Regions from separate parts of the Hydrogenophaga sp. H7 genome, predicted to be linked through region 1. Evidence: predicted binding sites of a transcription regulator. Region 1 holds the regulator's gene; each other region holds the start of a gene.

Region 1 (6,192 bases):
TCAATGGCTACCAGTCGCTGCACACGACCCTGATCGGACCCTTCGGCACCAACATCGAGTTCCAGCTGCGCACCCACGCGATGGACGTGGTGGCCGAGTCCGGCGTCGCAGCCCACTGGCTCTACAAGGCCAACGAACCCAACAGCGACACCACCCAGCGCCTGGGCACACAGTGGCTGCAGTCCCTGCTGGACATCCAGCAGGAAACGCACGATGCCAGCGAGTTCTGGGACCACATCAAGATCGACCTGTTCCCCGACGCGGTCTATGTGTTCACGCCGCAGAGCAAGATCCTCGCGCTGCCGCGCGGTGCCACGGTGATGGACTTCGCCTACGCCATCCACAGCGGCGTGGGCAACCGCGCCGTGGGCGCCCGCATCAACGGCGAACAACGCCCGCTGCGCACAGAACTCGCCAACGGCGACGTGGTGGAGATTCTCACCAGCGAGTCCGCCGAGCCCAACCCGGCCTGGCTGTCCTTCGTCAAGACCGGTCGCGCGCGCTCCAAGATCCGGCACCACCTCAAGACGCTCGCACAGGAAAAGACACATCTGCTCGGTGAGCGCATGCTGGCGCAGGCACTGCGCTCCGAAGGCATCGCCCAACTCCCCGATGCCAGTGGCGAGCACAAGGCCACCTGGGACAAGCTGCTGCGTTTCACCGGCACCAAGTCGCGCGAGGAACTGCTGTCGGACATCGGCATGGGCAAGCGCATCGCCAGCATGGTGGGCAAGAAGCTCGCCGTGCTGCTGGCCGAAACCGGGCTCAAACCCGACGCGGTGCTCATCAGCACCGAGCGCTACGCCGCCGGTGAGGACGGCTCGGTTTCCCAGGGGGTCGTCAGTCTGGATGGCAGCGAAGGCCTGTCGGTCCAGTTCGCGCGCTGCTGCCAGCCGATCCCGGGCGACCGCATCGTGGGCTACCTTGGCCGCGGCGAGGGACTGACGGTGCACACCGAAGACTGTCCCACCGGCAAGCGCCTGCTGGCGCGCGACGGTGAGCGGTTCCTCCAGGTCGAATGGGCCGATGAGCCCACGCGCCCGTTCGATACCACCGTGGTGGTCACCGTGACCAACGGCAAGGGGGTTCTGGCTCGCGTGGCCTCCGCCATCGCCTCGGCCGAGGCGGACATCACCCACGTGGACATGGGCGACGAGCCCGCACAGACGGCCACCGACATCCGCTTCTCCGTGGCCGTGCGCGACCGGGTACACCTTGCCGAAGTGCTGCGCAGCCTCAAGCGGACCACCTCGGTGATCAAGGCGCAGCGACTCCGCGCCAATTGAACGGCCGCATCAGCCCCCGGGCGCGGGATAGCTGACCGAAAGGATTTCCAGCTCCTGGCTTCCTCCGGGCACCACCAGCCGAACCAGATCACCCACTCGCGCCTTCAGCAGAGCGCGGGCCACGGGAGACACCCAGCTGATCTCGCCGCGGGAGCTGTCTGCCTCGTCCACGCCGAGAATGGTCACCGTGGTCTCCCTGCCCTCATCGTCCGCATAGGTCACGGTGGCACCGAAAAACACCTGGTCGCCGCCATGGTGCTGCGAGCAGTCCACCACCTCGGCGACTTCAAGCCGGCGCGTGAGAAAGCGGATGCGCCGGTCGATTTCGCGCAGGCGCTTCTTGCCATACAGATAGTCGCCGTTCTCGGACCGGTCTCCGTTGCTGGCGGCCCAGTGAACGATCTCGACGATGCGGGGCCGCTCGTCGTCGATCAGCGCCATCAACTCGGTCCGCAGCCGGTCGTAACCCGCTCGGGTGATGTAGTTCACCCCGGTCGGCAGCACCACCGGTTCGGGCAGTTCGTCGTCTGCGTCGGAGTCGGTTTCGCGGGTGAATGCTTTGCTCATGAAGGAACGGCCCGGGGAGAACGCTTCGGAGCGAAAAAGAAAAAAGCCCGCAGCTTGTGGCTGCGGGCTTTTCATTTGGTGCGGCTGGCAGGAATCGAACCCACGACCCCTTGGTTCGTAGCCAAGTACTCTATCCAGCTGAGCTACAGCCGCGAAGACATGCATTGTAGCACGGTTTTTTTGGTAGGCCGTGTTGGGCTTGAACCAACGACCAAAGGATTATGAGTCCTCTGCTCTGACCAACTGAGCTAACGGCCCGACGAGGCCCGCATTGTAGGGCGCAGTAACGCCCTGCTCATTTGTGGCTCAGGGCGTTGCTCACCAGCTTGGCGGTCACGTCGACGATCTGGATCATGCGGTCGTACGGCATGCGCTGCGGGCCGATGACGCCCAGCGTGCCCACCACCTGACCATCCACCTCGTAGGGCGCCGTGACGACCGACAGGTCTTCAAATGGCACGACATGGCTTTCGCCACCGATGTAGATGCGCACACCATCGGCCTGTGAAGACACGTCGAGCAGGCGGATCAGCTGGGTCTTCTGCTCGAACAGGTCGAACAGCTGGCGAAGATGCCCCATGTCGCTGGAAAACTCGCTCACCGACAGCAGGTTGCGCTCGCCCGAGACCACCACCTCCTCACGCTCGGCGCTTGCGTCGGCCCCGATGTCCACAGCGGCCTGCATCAGCGCCGCGATCTCCCCCCGCAAGGCCTCGACCTCGTTGCGCAGCCGCGCCCGCACTTCTTCCATCGTCAGGCCGGCGTAGTGGGCATTGAGGAAGTTGGCCGCCTCCAGCAACTGCGACTGGGTGAAGTTCGCCTGTGTGTGGATGATGCGGTTCTGCACATCCCCGTCCGGCGACACAAGGATCACCAGCACGCGGCGCTCCGACAGGCTCAGGAATTCGATGTGCCGGAACACCGAAGCGCGCCGCGGCGCCATCACCACACCCACGTACTGCGACAGGCTGGAAAGCATCTGGGCGGCGTGGCTGATGACGCGCTGCGGCTGAGCGCCCGCCTCGATGCCGGTGGCGCCGATGTTCTCTGCACCCGAAATGTCCTCGCGCCGCACGGTGAGCATGGTGTCCACGAACAGCCGGTAGCCTCTGGCGGTGGGGATGCGCCCGGCCGAGGTGTGGGGGCTGGCGATGAGCCCCAGTTCCTCCAGGTCGCTCATCACGTTGCGGATGGTCGCCGGGGAGAGCTCCATGCCGGCCGCCTTGGCCAGCGTACGGGAACCGACAGGTTGGCCGTCGGCGATGTAGCGCTCGACCAAGGTCTTGAGCAGAAGTTTGGATCGGTCGTCCAGCATGGCCCCATTTTACGGACGGTGCCACCCGAAAACAGGGAATGAGGACAAGGGTTTCCGGGGGGCCGACTGCCCTTTCCCCCTATGTTGTAATTTGCACATGACCCAGCCAGACACCCGCCGCCACGAGGCCTCTGCGCCGAAGCGCCACCTGCGATTCGCCCATGTGGCCATCGTCGGCAAGTACCAGGCACCCGGCTCTGGCAAGGTGGTCGAGACACTGGCCGAGTTCCTGCATGACGAAGGATGCGACGTCTCGCTGGAGCGGGACACCGCGCTCAACACCGGCCTGCTGCAATACCCGGCGCTGGACGTCCCTGCCATGGGCCGGTCCATCGACCTGGCGCTGGTGCTCGGCGGCGACGGCACCATGCTGGGCATTGGTCGGCAACTGGCCCGCTATGGCGTGCCCCTGGTGGGCATCAACCAGGGGCGCCTGGGTTTCATCACAGACATTCCACTGGGCGCCTACCAGGACAACCTGCGGGCCATCCTGCGCGGCGAGTTCGAGGAAGACCCCAGGTCGCTGCTGGCGGCCAGCGTCTGGCGCGACGGCCGCTGCGTGTTCGAGGCGACGGCACTGAACGATGTGGTCGTCAACCGGGCCGGCGTGGCCAGCATGATCGAACTGCGGGTGGAGGTGGACGGTCATTTCGTGGCCAACCAGCGCGCCGACGGTCTGATCATCGCCACCTCCACCGGATCCACCGCTTACGCGCTGTCGGCCGGTGGCCCGCTGCTGCACCCGTCTGTGGGCGGCTGGATCATGGTGCCGATTGCACCGCACACGCTGTCCAACCGGCCCATCGTGCTGCCCTCGCACTGCGAAGTGGCGGTCGAGATCGTCTCGGGCAAGGACGCCAGCGCCAACTTCGACATGCAGTCACTCACCAGCCTGCTCCACGGTGACCGCATCGTCGTGCGCCGCTCGGAACACACGCTGCGGCTGCTGCATCCGTTGGGCTGGAGCTACTTCGACACCCTGCGCAAGAAGCTGCACTGGAACGAGGGCGCCTGAGAGCGGTCAAAATAGCCGCCTTCCTTTCGTTTGTTCCGAAGCCATGAGCCTCCGACGCATCGTCTTGCGTGACTTCGTCATCGTGCCCTCGCTGGACCTCGATCTGGACCAGGGCTTCAACGTGCTCACCGGCGAAACCGGTGCCGGCAAGTCGATCCTCATCGACGCTTTGCAGCTGGCACTCGGTGCGCGCGCCGACAGCGGCGTGGTGCGCGAAGGCGCCACGCGCTGCGAGATCGCCGCCGAATTCGACCTGCCTGCTTCTCTGCGGCCCTGGCTGGATGAGCAGGGCTTTGCCGCTGCCGACGACAGCCTGCTGCTGCGCCGCACCGTCGACACCGAAGGGCGCAGCCGCGGCTGGATCAACGGCAGCGCGGCCACGATGGCCCAGCTCAAGGCCCTGGCCGATCACCTTGTCGACATCCACGGTCAGCACGCCTGGCAGAGCCTGACGCGCGCAGAAGCCGTGCGCGGCCTGCTGGACGCTTACGCCGGCGTCGACGCTACGGCGGCGGCGTCGCTATGGTCCGACTGGCGCCAGGCCCGCAAGGCGCTGGAGAGTGCGGCCGAGCGCCAGAACACACTGCAGCAGGAAAGCGAGCGACTGGCCTGGCAGATCGGTGAACTCGACAAGCTGCAGCCCCAACCCGGCGAATGGGAAGACATCAACGCGCAGCACAGCCGCCTGGCCAATGCGCAGGGCCTGATGGACGCAGCACGCGAAGCCGCTGCGGCACTGGACGATGAGGACAGCAGCGCCGCGTCGCTGATCCACCGGGCGCTGTCCGCGCTGCAGGCGCAGGCCCACCTGGAACCGGCCTTCAACGACGCCATCGAGGCGCTGCAGGCGGCCCTGGCCCAGGTGCAGGACACGGTGCACAGCCTGCACCACTACGCACGCCACACCGATCTGGACCCATCGGGGCTGGAGGCACTGGATCAGCGCCTGTCGCAATGGATGTCGCTGGCCCGCCGCTACCGCCGGCCGCCCGAAGAGCTGGCCGAGTTGCTCGCGGGCTGGAAGCAGGAGCTCGAAAGCGTCGACCAGGCCATGGATCTGGACGCCCTGCGCGCGGCGGAGCGCAAGGCCTGGGGCGCTTTCGAGGTTGAAATCAAGCGCCTGGGCAAGCTGCGCCAGCAGGCGGCGCCCAAGCTGTCCCGGGCGGTCACCGAGGCCATGCAGACCCTGGGCATGCAGGGAGGCCGTTTCGAGGTGGGCCTGCAGAAGCTGGAAGAACCGCAGGCGCACGGCTGGGAACAGGTCGAGTTCCTGGTGGCGGGTCATGCCGGCGTGAGCCCGCGCCCGGTCGGCAAGGTGGCCTCGGGCGGTGAGCTCTCGCGCATTGCCCTGGCGATCTCGGTGGTCACCAGCCGGCTGGGGCAGGCACCGACCCTGATCTTCGACGAGGTCGACTCGGGCATCGGTGGTGCCGTGGCGCACACCGTGGGGCAACTGCTGCGCCAGCTGGGCCGCGACCGCCAGGTGCTGGCCGTCACCCACCTGCCCCAGGTCGCTGCCTGCGGGGACCACCACCTGCTGGTGAGCAAGCGCCAGAGCGGTTCGGTCACGCACAGCACCGTCACCCCGATCACGCACGAACAACGTGTGAGCGAACTGGCGCGCATGCTCGGAGGCAACGACCGCTCGGAAGTGTCGCTGGCACACGCCCGAGAACTGCTGACCGCATGAACACGCCGGACCCCGCCCAACCCCTCAAGCCGATTGAGCTGGTGCTGATCACCGGCATGTCCGGCTCGGGCAAATCGATCGCCCTGACCGCGCTGGAAGACCTCGGCTACTACTGCGTCGACAACCTGCCGCCCGAGTTGCTGGCCTCGTTCATCGCCCTGGAGCAGAGCCACCGTGCCAGCAAGGTGGCGATTGCGATGGACGTGCGCAGCGCGGCCTCGCTGCCCGGGCTGCCCGCGCGCCTGGCCGAGATCCGGCACCAGCCCGGGCAGGATGTCCACCTCACCACGGTGTTCCTGGACGCTACCACCGACACGCT
Region 2 (6,192 bases), on a different contig from region 1:
GGCGCTGTGCCTGTCCGCGCAGGCGGTGGTGGCGCTGCTGCTGGTGGCCGGCACGCTGGCACACGCGGTCTCGCGCGAGTGGCTGCTGGCACTGTCAGCCCTGCTCGGAGCGATCCGGCCGTTTCAGATGTCGGCGCAGCAGGCACTGCTGCCGTCCCTGGTGCCGGCGCCGCTGCTGGCCCGCGCCACGGCGGTCACCTCCACCGGCACGCAGGCGGCCGTCATCGGCGGGCCGGCCCTGGGTGGGCTGATCTTTGCGGTGAACCTGAACGCGGTCTACATCGTCTGCACCGTTATGTTCCTGGGCGCGGCGCTGGCCTGCCTGTGGGTGCGCTACGAGCGCCAGCCGGTGCCGCACGAGCCGGTCAGCGCGCAGACCCTGCTGGCCGGGGTGCGCTATGTGTGGGGCCACCCGGTGCTGCTCGGGGCGGTGTCGCTGGACCTGTTCGCGGTCCTGCTGGGCGGGGCGACCGCGCTCCTGCCGATCTTCGCCAAGGAGATCCTGCACGTCGGCCCCGAAGGCCTGGGCCTGCTGCGTTCAGCGCCGGCAGTGGGTGCGCTGGCGGCCGGGCTGGTGCTCTCGCACGTCGCGCTGGAGCGGCGCGTCGGGCCCAAGCTGCTGGTGTCGGTGGCCGTGTTCGGCCTGTGCATGGTGGTGTTCGGTCTGTCCACCTCGTTCTGGCTGTCGCTGCTGGCGCTGGCGGTGTCCGGCGCGGCCGACATGGTCAGCGTGGTCATCCGCCAGACTCTGGTGCAGCTGGAAACGCCGGACCAGATGCGGGGCCGCGTGGCGGCGGTCAACACGCTCTTCATCGGCGCCAGCAACCAGCTCGGCGAGTTCGAGTCGGGCGTGACGGCCGCGGCCTTCGGTCCGGTGGGCTCGGTGGTGCTGGGCGGGCTGGGCACCATCGGCATCAGCCTGGCGTGGTGGCGCCTGTTCCGGCCACTGGCGCTGCGCGATGCGCTGGCCGGTCCGCAGCGGGTGGCCTGAACGCTGCCGACCCCACGGCGGGGCCCAACAAAAAAAAGCCCCGCAAGTCGCCTTGCGGGGCTTTTTTCTTTGGCGGGGGGCCGTAGCCCCCAGGCCGGGTCAAGGCATTACATGCCCATGCCCATGCCGCCCATGTCGCCCATGCCGCCACCGGGCATGGCGGGTGCGTCGTCCTTGGGGGACTCGGCGACCATGCACTCGGTCGTCAGCATCAGGGACGCCACGGAGGCGGCGTTCTGCAGCGCGGTGCGGGTCACCTTGGTCGGGTCCAGGATACCCATTTCGATCATGTCGCCGTAGGTGTCGTTGGCGGCGTTGAAGCCGAAGTTGCCCTTGCCTTCCAGCACCTTGTTGATCACGACGGAGGGCTCGCCACCGGCGTTGGCCACGATCTCGCGCAGCGGGGCTTCGATGGCCTTGAGGACCAGCTTGATGCCGGCGTCCTGGTCGGCGTTGTCACCCTTGATGGCGCCAGCGGCTTGCTTGGCGCGCAGCAGGGCCACGCCACCACCGGCGACGATGCCTTCTTCCACGGCAGCGCGGGTGGCGTGCAGGGCGTCTTCCACGCGGGCCTTCTTTTCCTTCATCTCGACTTCGGTGGCGGCACCGACCTTGATGACGGCCACGCCGCCGGCCAGCTTGGCCACGCGCTCTTGCAGCTTTTCGCGGTCGTAGTCGCTGGTGGCTTCTTCGATCTGCACGCGGATTTGCTTGACGCGGGCTTCGATGTCAGCGGCAGCGCCGGCGCCGTCGATGATGGTGGTGTTTTCCTTGCCCACTTCGATGCGCTTGGCCTGGCCCAGGTCGGCCAGCGTCACCTTCTCGAGGGTCAGGCCGACTTCTTCGGCGATGACCTTGCCGCCGGTCAGGATGGCGATGTCTTCCAGCATGGCCTTGCGGCGGTCGCCGAAGCCAGGAGCCTTCACAGCCACAACCTTCAGGATGCCGCGGATGGTGTTGACCACCAGGGTCGCCAGGGCTTCGCCTTCGACGTCTTCGGCAATGATCAGCAGCGGACGGCCGGCCTTGGCCACGGCTTCCAGCGTGGGCAGCAGGTCACGGATGTTGCTGATCTTCTTGTCGAACAGCAGGACAAACGGGTTGTCCAGCAGGGCGGCCTGCTTCTCGGGGTTGTTGATGAAGTAGGGCGACAGGTAGCCGCGGTCGAACTGCATGCCCTCGACCACGTCGAGTTCGTTCTGCAGCGACTTGCCGTCTTCCACGGTGATCACGCCTTCCTTGCCGACCTTGTCCATCGCGTTGGCGATGATCTCGCCGATGGAGGTGTCGCTGTTGGCGGAGATGGAGCCGACCTGGGCGATTTCCTTGCTGGTGGTGGTGGGCTTGGAGGCCTTCTTCAGCTCGGCGATCAGGGACTCGACGGCACGGTCGATACCGCGCTTCAGGTCCATCGGGTTCATGCCGGCGGCCACGTACTTCATGCCTTCGCGCACGATGGCCTGGGCCAGCACGGTGGCGGTGGTGGTGCCGTCACCGGCGTTGTCCGAAGTCTTGGAAGCAACTTCCTTGACCATCTGGGCGCCCATGTTCTGGAGCTTGTCCTTGAGTTCGATTTCCTTGGCCACGGACACACCGTCCTTGGTCACGGTGGGGGCGCCGAAGGAGCGCTCGAGCACCACGTTGCGACCCTTGGGGCCCAGGGTGGTCTTGACCGCGTTGGCCAGGACGTTCACGCCTTCAACCATGCGGGCGCGGGCTTCGCCGCCGAAAATGACGTCTTTTGCTGCCATGTTGATTTCTCCGATTCAGTAATTGGGGATGGATGAGGGGCGAATTACTTCTCGACGACCGCGAACAGGTCGTCTTCCTTCATGACCAGCAGTTCGTTGCCATCGACCTTGACGGTCTGGCCGCTGTACTTGCCGAACAGAACGCGGTCACCGACCTTGACGTTCATGGCGGACAGTTCGCCCTTGTCGTTTTTCTTGCCGGGACCGACGGCCAGGACTTCGCCCTGGTCGGGCTTCTCTGCGGCGGCGTCGGGGATGACGATGCCGGAGGCGGTCTTGGTTTCGCTGTCAATGCGCTTGACGATCACGCGATCGGCGAGAGGACGAAGGTTCATTGCATCTCCTGAAATGGATCAAATGTTGGGGGTCAGATGGGCGGGGCCACTGGCCATGGGGCTGGGCCCCGCGGATCGACTGGGAGTCGGGTGTTAGCACTCAACTCCAGCGAGTGCTAATCATAAGGGCCGGTCCTGCCCATTTCAAGTGCGTCCCCGGAAATTCCAGGCTGCCAGATGATCTGCCATATTGGCAGCCATTGGCGGAGTGGCAGTGTTTCGCAGAGACTTGGCCGATGGCAAGTGCCTGAATTCAAAGAATTTTTTGTCTGGCACGGTTCTTGGAAAGTGGCAGGCATCGGCAGACTTTCCCCCACCCTCACCATGTCCACCACCACTGCAGCCACCGCCGCACCGGCGGCCAGTCCCGAGCCGGACGCCGTTGAAATCTCCCTGTACGAGTCGCGCCGGAAGATCCAGACACGTTCGGTCAGCGGCACCTTCACCCACCTGCGCTGGGCCGCGGTCTGGTTCACCCAGATCCTGTTCTATGCGCTGCCCTGGTTCAACTGGAACGGGCGCCAGGCGGTGCTGTTCGACCTGCTCTCGCGCCGCTTCTACCTGGGTGGTCTGGTGCTGTACCCGCAGGACTTCATCTACCTCACCGGCCTGCTGGTGATGTCGGCGCTGTCGCTGTTCCTGTTCACCGCGGTGGCCGGGCGCCTGTGGTGCGGCTACGCCTGCCCGCAGACGGTCTACACCGAGATCTTCATGTGGATCGAGAAGAAGATCGAGGGCGACCGCGCGGCCCGCATCCGGCTGGACGACGCGCCCATGAGCGGCGCCAAGTTCGCGCGCCGTGGTGCCAAGCACCTGGCCTGGGTGCTGTTCGCGCTGTGGACCGGTTTCACCTTCGTCGGCTACTTCACGCCGATCCGCGCCCAGACCGCCGAGGTGCTGGCGGGCACCATGGGTGCCTGGCAGACCTTCTGGATCTTCTTCTACGGCTTCGCCACCTACGGCAACGCGGGCTTCATGCGCGAGCAGGTCTGCAAGTACATGTGCCCCTATGCCCGCTTCCAGAGCGCGATGTTCGACAAGGACACCTTGATCGTGACCTACGACGCCGCCCGCGGCGAACCGCGCGGCTCGCGCGGCAAGAAGGTCGATCCGAAGGAAAAGGGCCTGGGTTCGTGTGTGGACTGCACGCTGTGCGTGCAGGTCTGCCCCACCGGCATCGACATCCGCAAGGGCCTGCAGTACGAGTGCATCGGCTGCGGCGCCTGCGCCGACGTGTGCGACGAGGTGATGGACAAGTTCGGCTACGCGCGCGGCCTGGTCAAGTACTCGACCCAGAACGCCATGACCAGCGGCTGGGACAAGGCACAGACGATCCGCCGCGCGCTGCGCCCGCGCGTGCTGGTGTATTCGGCCATCCTGGGGGCGATCGCGGTGGCGGTGGGCGTGAGCCTGTACCTGCGCGTGCCGATGAAGGTGGACGTGATCCGCGACCGCGGCGCGCTCGCCCGCATGGTCGACCAGGGACGGATCGAGAACGTCTACCGCCTGCAGATCATGAACGCCACCGAGGACCGGCAACTGATCCGGCTGGCGGTGGAGGGCATGGAGGGCATCGCGCTCGCCTCGGAGCCGGTGGTGGATGTGCTGCCGACCGAGGTGCGCACGCTGGCCGTGCGGGTGCAGGTGCCCCCGGGCGCCGCGAGCGGCTCGCACCCCATCGTGTTCCGGCTGCAGTCGAGCACCGACGAGGCGATCCGGCTGGACGAGAAGACCACCTTCCTCGTGCCACGCTGACGGCGCCTGCGCGCGGGGCGGGGGAACCCGCGCGGGTATCGCGCCGTGCTTGCGGTCACAATGCCGGCCCAAGGGGGTTGACCAAGCAATGAAAGCCGTTGGCTGTGGCCCCTTCTTTTGCCCTCACTTCCTCCGCCCCATCTGTTCTTGACCGCGCCGTGTTCCAGGCGGCGGCGGCTGGCACGGCGCTGCTGCTGATCTGGACCGCCTGGCACTACCCCGGCCTCACCCTGGCTCTGGTGGTTTCGTGCGCCGTGATGTTCTGGGTCTGCGCCTGGTCGGCCACCCGGCTGCTGGGCTACCGGCGGACGCGCGCCCTGATGCTGCTGGCCCTGGGCCTGGGCTGGTTCGCCGAGCAGATGGGCTCCTCGCGCGGCTGGTTCTTCGGCCGCTACACCTACACCGAGGTGCTCGGTCCGCGCCTGGGGGACGTGCCGCTGGCCATTCCCCTCATGTGGTTCGCGCTGGCGCTGATCGGCTACGTGATGGCCTCGCTGATGCTCTGGCGCCGGCCGGTCCACGCGAATCCAGGTTTCCGCAGCGGCCTGCTGACGGCCTGGCTGGCGGCGATGGTGATCACCGCCTTCGACCTGGGCGCCGACTCGTACTTCGTGTTTGTGCTCAAGGCCTGGATCATGCAGAAGACCGACGGCGGCTGGTTCGGCGAGACCCTGCAGGGCTTTGCCGGCTGGATGGCGGTGTCGCTGCTGATCGTTGGCAGCTTCCAGGCGCTGGCCGCGCCGCGCCGCTCGCCACCGCCCGCGGATGGCCTGCCGTTGGCGGTGCTGGTGCCCATCCTCATCTACGCCAGCGGGCTGGTGTTCCAGGTGCTGCTGGGCCACCCCATCGAGGTGCGGGCCATCGCCTTCTTTGCGATGGGTCTGCCGGTGGTCGTGGCCTGGGCCGTCTGGCGCCAGTGGTCCCACCCGCACCAGCGCGCCGCCCGTGCGCGTCCGCTGGCCGGGCTGGATCTGGCCGCCCAGTCGATGCAGGCCGACCCGACAGCGGACGACACCATCACCGCCCTGATCGGCCGGCGCACGGGCGACAGCGCGGTCACGGGCGAGGGGGCGACCCGCCTGGCGCAGGCCAACCAGCTGATGTCGGCCTGGACCCACAACGCGGCGCTGGCGCCGGGCTGGGCGGCGGCCAGCCAGGCCGACCCCGAGGTGGCGGCTGCGCTGGAGGCCTATGTGGCCCAGGCCCGGGCGCTGCCCGACTGGGCCGACGCTGGCAAGATCGCACGGGCCGAGGCGATCTTCATGGAGCACGGCCCGCTGTCCTGCACCCTGCTGTTCTGCTCCAGCCTGCCCGAGTGCTACGTGATGCCGCAGCTGGCCGAGGTGCTGCACATCGCCGG
Region 3 (6,192 bases), on a different contig from region 1:
CGCGCGGCGGCACGGCGATGGCCAGGCAGTCGGTCAGGATCTCGGGGTTCACATCGCCGAGGCGCAGCCGGTACGTGCCTTTGTCGGCCGAGCGCCGCAGCCGCGTGATGAGCTCGCAGAGATTGCCGTAACCGTTGAGATTCGTGGCCAGCAGCAGCAGGGTGAAGTCACCGCTGGGGTCACCGTCGGCCCGCACGAGGAACTGGCTGCCCACGATGAGCGGCAGGCCGTGCTTTTTCGCGGCCACGTGTGCCCGCGCGATGCCGGCCATGGAGCATTCGTCGGTGACGGCCAGTGCGGTGTAGCCCATGGCCTGGGCGCGCAGCACCAGCTCCTCGGCGTGGCTGGCGCCACGCAGGAACGTGAAGTTGGAGCAGCACAACAACTCGGCGTAATCGGGCAGGGACATGGCAACTCTTCAGGCAAACACACCGTGGAGATACCAGGCCGGTTCGTCGGCCAGCCGTGTCTGGAACACCCACAGCACCCCCGCCAGCGGCGACCGGGCGACCCAGTAGTCGCGCACCGCGTGGCGGGTGTGGCCGGTGGCCTCGTCGCGGTCCCACCAGCCACCCTCCACGCGCTGCGGGCCGAGCAGCAGCTGCAGTTCGCCCTGGTAGAGCGGCCGGTGCTGGCGCACCAACAGCTTCAGCGGCCGGTCCAGCAGCAAGGATGGCTGCGGCCCGGCGGGCGCCACCGACCAGGCATCGCGCGGCAGCGCCTGGGCGGCCGGCTGCCAGCGGCCCATCGCCTCGGGCCGGTGGTCCTCGCACAGCAGCGGCCGGACCACCCGGTCCTCGCCCAACCGCGCCGCCAGCCGCTCCAGCACCTGGGCCAGCGGCTCCCGGCCGCGGGCCTCGTCGGGCAGCAACGAGGCGCTCTGCGGCGCCAGCGGCACCACGCCTTCGGCCGTCAGCCGCAGGTCACCCACCGGCGCGGCCAGCGACACGTGCGACAGGTGCTCGGCCAGCAGCCGCGCGAGGTGCCCGGCCTCGCGCGTGGGCTCGGCCGTGCGCACGGTCAGCTGCCCGCCCTCGCCCACCCCGCGCGAGCGCATCGCGTCGTGCGCCCAGTGCAGGGTGAAGGCCGTCACGCCACTGTGCCGTGCGGCCAGCCAGGCGGCCAGTTGCAGCAGCAGCCGGCGCGCGCCGAAGACCAGCGCCTCCGCGTTGTCGACCCGGTGCGGCAGCTCCAGCCGCGCATCGAACACCGGCGACAGCGTGACCCAGACATGCGTCTCGGGTGCGCGGCCGTAGGCCTGGTCCAGCGCCGCCAGCAGCGCCGCGTCGAACCGCCGCGCCAGGCCGGCGCGCGGCAGCCGCCGCAGATCGCCCAGCGTGCGGCAGCCGATGCGCGCCAGGGTCGGCAGATGCGGCCGCACGGCGCTCAGGGTCGCCATCGGCAGCGCGTCCAGCGCGCGCGCCAGCGGCGGCGACACCCCGTCCTCCACCCCCGCGCGCGCCAGCGCCAGCGCAGCCAGGGCATTCGGTGCCCAGGCCAGGGCCACCGCCCCCAGTTCCTGCGCCCCGCCCCAGAGCCGTTCGCGCAGCGCCGCCCGCCCGCCGAACAGGCGCAGGCTGGCCGCCACCTCCAGCAACACGGCCTCTTCGGCGATGGCGACACGGGGCGTGAACTGCAGCGCCCAGACCGCCAGCGCCTGCAGCGCCGCGTCAGTGGGGGACGGCGGGTCGTCGGTGCTCGGCAGTCGGAGTGCGGACCACAGCATGGTCGGCCTCGCGAGGAACAGGGAAACGGTCGGCGGCTCCATGGCCCAGGTCCAGGTCCAGCAGCCGGGGCGGCAGCACCGCCGACAGCCCGGCCGGCAGCGCCGGCAGCTGCAGCGTGTGCGCCAGTGGTGGGCCCTTGCGCTTGATCACGTCGACCGCCAGGGCCCAGCCGGCACCCGGACGCACCAGCAGGCGCAGGGGCGCCGCCGACGATTCGCGCGCTGAGACTGCCGGCCGGCACAGCCACACCGGGCCTTCGTGCTCACTGGCCAGCACCTGCAGGCGCCGCAGCTGCGCCGGCCGTGCCTGGGGCAGCCAGGCCAGCACCGCCCCGCAGCTGCCGGCCTTGACCAGCTGTTCGGTGGCCCAGAGGCGCTCGACCAGGGTGCCGGCCTGCACCCAGACCAGCTGCCGGGCCGTGACACCGTGCGGCATCAGGCCCGGCAGATGCGGCAACTGCGGCGGCCCGACCAGCGCCACCTCCCGCCCGGCGGCACAGACCCGGCCCAGCGCCGGCCCCAGCAGGCGGAACTCCAGGGCACCCGCTGGGCTCGACAACAGTTCGGTCAGCCCGAATCCGGGCCAGCCCCCGCCCGGCAAGGCTGCGTCAAGCGCCCCGAACCCGCTGGCGCAGCTGGCCGTGACCGGCCGGCCCAGCGCATCGCCGCGCCAGACGAGGGCGGACAGGCTGGCCGGCAGATCGCCGGACGGGCGGATGAACGGGGTGGGCATGGTGGCAGCAAGGATTCAAATACTGTTTTTATATACAGTAAAAGAAATCGAACCGATTGTCCACCCCCGGATATCACGGTCATGGAACCATTCAATTAGCACTCACTCATAGAGAGTGCTAACATTTCTGCAAGACCACTGAGGAGGTTCTTCACATGTCCACCACCCTGCTCGCCCCCGCCGCCCTGCCGACCACCACGCTGGCCGTCGCCAGCCCGTGGAACCGTTCGCTGACGCTGCCGCCGCTGGGCAATCTGGACGCGTACATCTCCGCCGTCAACCGCATGCCGCTGCTGACGCTCGAAGAAGAGCAGTCGGCCGCCCGCCGCCTGCGCGACCACAACGACCTGGAAGCCGCCGGCCAGCTGGTGATGTCGCACCTGCGCCTGGTGGTGTCCATCGCCCGCCAGTACCTGGGCTACGGCCTGCCGCACGGCGACCTGATCCAGGAAGGCAACGTGGGCCTGATGAAGGCCGTCAAGCGCTTCGACCCCGACCAGGGCGTGCGCCTGGTGAGCTACGCGATCCACTGGATCAAGGCCGAGATCCACGAATACATCCTGAAGAACTGGCGCATGGTCAAGGTCGCCACGACCAAGGCCCAGCGAAAGCTGTTCTTCAACCTGCGCTCGATGAAGCAGGGCTTCCGCGCCGAGGCCGCCGAAGGCGACACCCACCGCGAGGCCCTGTCCGACAGCGAGATCGACGTGGTCGCGCGCGACCTCAAGGTCAAGCCCGAGGAAGTGCGCGAGATGGAGACCCGCCTGTCCGGCGGCGACGTGGTGCTCGACCCCTCGCCGGCAGACGACGGCGAAGAGACCTACGGCCCGATCGCCTGGCTGGCCGACGCCAACCACGAGCCAACCGCGATGATCGAATCGGCCCAGCGCGACGTGCTGGCCACCGAAGGCATCGCGCAGGCCATGGGCGAACTGGACGACCGCTCGCGCCGCATCGTGACCGAGCGCTGGCTCAAGGTGAACGACGACGGCTCGGGCGGCATGACGCTGCACGAACTGGCCGCCGAGTACGGCGTGAGCGCCGAGCGCATCCGCCAGATCGAGGTCGCGGCCATGAAGAAGATGCGCAAGGCGCTGGCCGAATTCGCCTGAGCCCGCGGGCTCAGCGCACGAGATCGATGCGGTCGATGGTCGGCCGCACCCCCAGCCGCGCCGGCAGGCCGATCGTGCCCACACCGGGCGTCACCAGCAGCTGCCCGGCCCTTGTGCCGTACAGCCCGTTCCACCAGGGCTGCAGGGAATTGGTCTTGCGCAGGAACCAGGGCGAAAAACCGGGAATCCAGATCTGCCCACCATGGGTGTGCCCGGCCATGGACAGGAACGCCGCGCCCTTCGGCAGCAGGGCCACGGTGTCGGGCTGGTGCACCACCACCAGCCGCCGCGTTGAGTCGTTGCTGAGGCCGCCTGGCCAGAGGCGCTCAATCTGAGGCTGTGGCCGACCACCCCACTGGTCGTCCAGGCCCACCAGCTCCCAGCCCTTCAAGGGCACGGCCTGCCCTTCGATCAGGCGAACACCGTGCTGCGTCAGCGCTTCGCGCAGCGGCGCGGTGAGTTTCGGCCCCGGCGCCTGCACATCGTGGTTGCCCAGCACGCCCCAGACCGGATGACGCAGACGGGCCAGCGGTGCGAAGCCCGCACGCAGGTCCTGCGTCGGCTCGTGCGTCCAGTCGCCCGCGACGATCACCGCGTCGACATCCATGGCGTTGATGCGGCTCACCAGATCGTCCAGCTGCCGGTCGCGGAAGAACAGGCCCCAGTGGATGTCGGCGACCAGCGCGAGCTTCAGCGGCTGTGCTTCGGCCGGAATGCCGGACAGGGTGGTGTGGCGCACGCGGATCCAGTAAGGCTCGATCCACGACGACCACAGGCCCACCAGCACCAAAGTCGCATAGACCGGGTGGCGCCAGCGGCGCGCGCCACGCTCGATGCGCCAGCGCAGCCACAGGCCCACCAGCAGCGGCAGCCCCGCCAGGCGCGGCGCCCAGTAGAGCCAGAGCATGACGAAGTTGCGCACTTCCAGGCGCGGGGTGTGCCAGCGCCCCCAGTGGTCCCAGGCCGTGATGGCCAGCGACAGCAGCAGCGCCCCGCCCAACAGCCACCAGACGCGGCGGTCCAGGCGCTGCAGGTCGCTCACGGGGGTGTCAGTGTTCGCGGCGCAGTGCCGGGAACAGGATCACGTCGCGGATGCTGGGCGAGTCGGTCAGCAGCATCATCAGGCGGTCGATGCCGATGCCGCAACCACCGGCCGGCGGCATGCCGTATTCGAGCGCGCGGATGAAGTCGGCGTCGTAGTACATCGCCTCTTCGTCGCCGCCGTCCTTTGCCGCGACCTGCGCGTGGAAGCGCGCGGCCTGGTCCTCGGCGTCGTTCAGCTCGGAGAAGGCGTTGCCGAACTCGCGGCCGGTGATGTAGAGCTCGAAGCGCTCGGTCACCTCGGGCCGGTCGTCGTTGGCGCGGGCCAGCGGCGAAATCTCGGTCGGGTGCTCCATGATGAAGGTCGGGTTCCAGAGCTTCTCTTCCACCGTCTCCTCGAAATACAGCACCTGCAGGCTGGCGAGCGAGCGGGTCGAGAGCTGGTGCTTCTCTTCACTCATGCCCAGCTTGCGCAGGGCCGGGATCAGCCAGGCCGGGTCGTCCACGCCATTGCCGGCGTCGGTGTACTTGAGGATGGCTTCGCGGATGGTCAGGCGCTCGAAGGGCGAGAACACGTCCACCGGCTGGCCGTTGTAGGTCAGTGGCGTGTCGCCATGCACTTGCTTCACGACATGACGGATCAGCTGCTCGTTGAAGTCCATCAGGTCCTGGTAGTTCCAGTACGCCGCGTAGAACTCCATCATGGTGAACTCGGGGTTGTGGCGGACCGAGATGCCTTCGTTGCGGAAGTTGCGGTTGATCTCGAACACGCGCTCGAAACCGCCGACCAGCAGGCGTTTGAGGTACAGCTCGGGCGCGATGCGCAGGAACATCTCCTGGTCCAGCGCGTTGTGGTGGGTCTTGAACGGCTTGGCGTTGGCGCCGCCGGGGATGGGGTGCAGCATGGGCGTTTCGACTTCGAGAAAGCCGTGACCGACCATGTATTCGCGGATGCTGGCCAGGGCCTTGCTGCGCGTGACGAAGCGCTTGCGGGCGCCTTCGTCGGTCATCAGGTCCACATAGCGCTGGCGGTACTTGATTTCCTGGTCGGCCACGCCGTGGAACTTGTCGGGCAGCGGGCGCAGGCTCTTGGTGATCAGGCGGATCTGGTCGGCGTGGATGGACAGCTCGCCGGTGCGGGTGCGCATCAGCACACCTTCGGCCGCCACGATGTCGCCCAGGTCCCAGTGCTTGAAGGCGGCCAGCTTCTCTTCACCCACGCTGTCGGTGTTCAGGTAGAGCTGGATGCGGCCGCCGCTGGGGCCGAACGACGAATCCTGGATGGTCGCGAAACAGGCCTTGCCCATCACGCGCTTGAGCATCATGCGGCCCGAGACACAGGCGCGCACCGGGTTCGCCTCCAGCGCTTCCTTGCTCGATTCGCCGTGCGCGGCGAACAGCGCCTCGGCCGTGTCGCGCGGTTTGAAATCGTTGGGAAACGCCACGCCCTCGCCGCGCTGCTGCGCCTCGCGCAGGCCTTTGAGTTTCTCGCGCCGCTCCGCAATCAGCTGGTTGTCGTCGGCGGCGGGGATGGCGTGGGCGTGTTCGGTGGTCATGGTGTTGGACAAATAAAAACGGGC

What was found. Region 1 encodes HrcA, which represses chaperone genes, less so after heat shock. Its sites were predicted from a motif close to TTAGCACTCNNNNNNNNNGAGTGCTAA; they were not measured.
Region 2: a site for HrcA is predicted at 3,171-3,197, ahead of groES (co-chaperone GroES). Genes of this name have one in related genera too.
Region 3: a site for HrcA is predicted at 2,555-2,581, ahead of rpoH (RNA polymerase sigma factor RpoH). Genes of this name have one in related genera too.

The regions. Positions count from the first base shown of each region.
Region 1 covers NZ_MCIC01000018.1:308,343-314,534, forward strand. The annotation lists gene BC358_RS19140 (bifunctional (p)ppGpp synthetase/guanosine-3',5'-bis(diphosphate) 3'-pyrophosphohydrolase) at 1-1,286, shown strand, start outside; gene greB (transcription elongation factor GreB) at 1,296-1,928, opposite strand; tRNA gene BC358_RS19150 (tRNA-Arg) at 1,930-2,006, opposite strand; tRNA gene BC358_RS19155 (tRNA-Ile) at 2,035-2,111, opposite strand; gene hrcA (heat-inducible transcriptional repressor HrcA) at 2,149-3,168, opposite strand; gene BC358_RS19165 (NAD kinase) at 3,266-4,183, shown strand; gene recN (DNA repair protein RecN) at 4,227-5,873, shown strand; gene rapZ (RNase adapter RapZ) at 5,870-6,192, shown strand, end outside.
Region 2 covers NZ_MCIC01000017.1:267,304-273,495, forward strand. The annotation lists gene BC358_RS16985 (MFS transporter) at 1-991, shown strand, start outside; gene groL (chaperonin GroEL) at 1,099-2,742, opposite strand; gene groES (co-chaperone GroES) at 2,787-3,077, opposite strand; gene ccoG (cytochrome c oxidase accessory protein CcoG) at 3,402-4,832, shown strand; gene BC358_RS21960 (carotenoid biosynthesis protein) at 4,991-6,192, shown strand, end outside.
Region 3 covers NZ_MCIC01000012.1:435,123-441,314, forward strand. The annotation lists gene BC358_RS08580 (error-prone DNA polymerase) at 1-409, opposite strand, end outside; gene BC358_RS08585 (DNA polymerase) at 419-1,726, opposite strand; gene imuA (translesion DNA synthesis-associated protein ImuA) at 1,671-2,459, opposite strand; gene rpoH (RNA polymerase sigma factor RpoH) at 2,615-3,571, shown strand; gene BC358_RS08600 (metallophosphoesterase) at 3,582-4,613, opposite strand; gene lysS (lysine--tRNA ligase) at 4,621-6,168, opposite strand.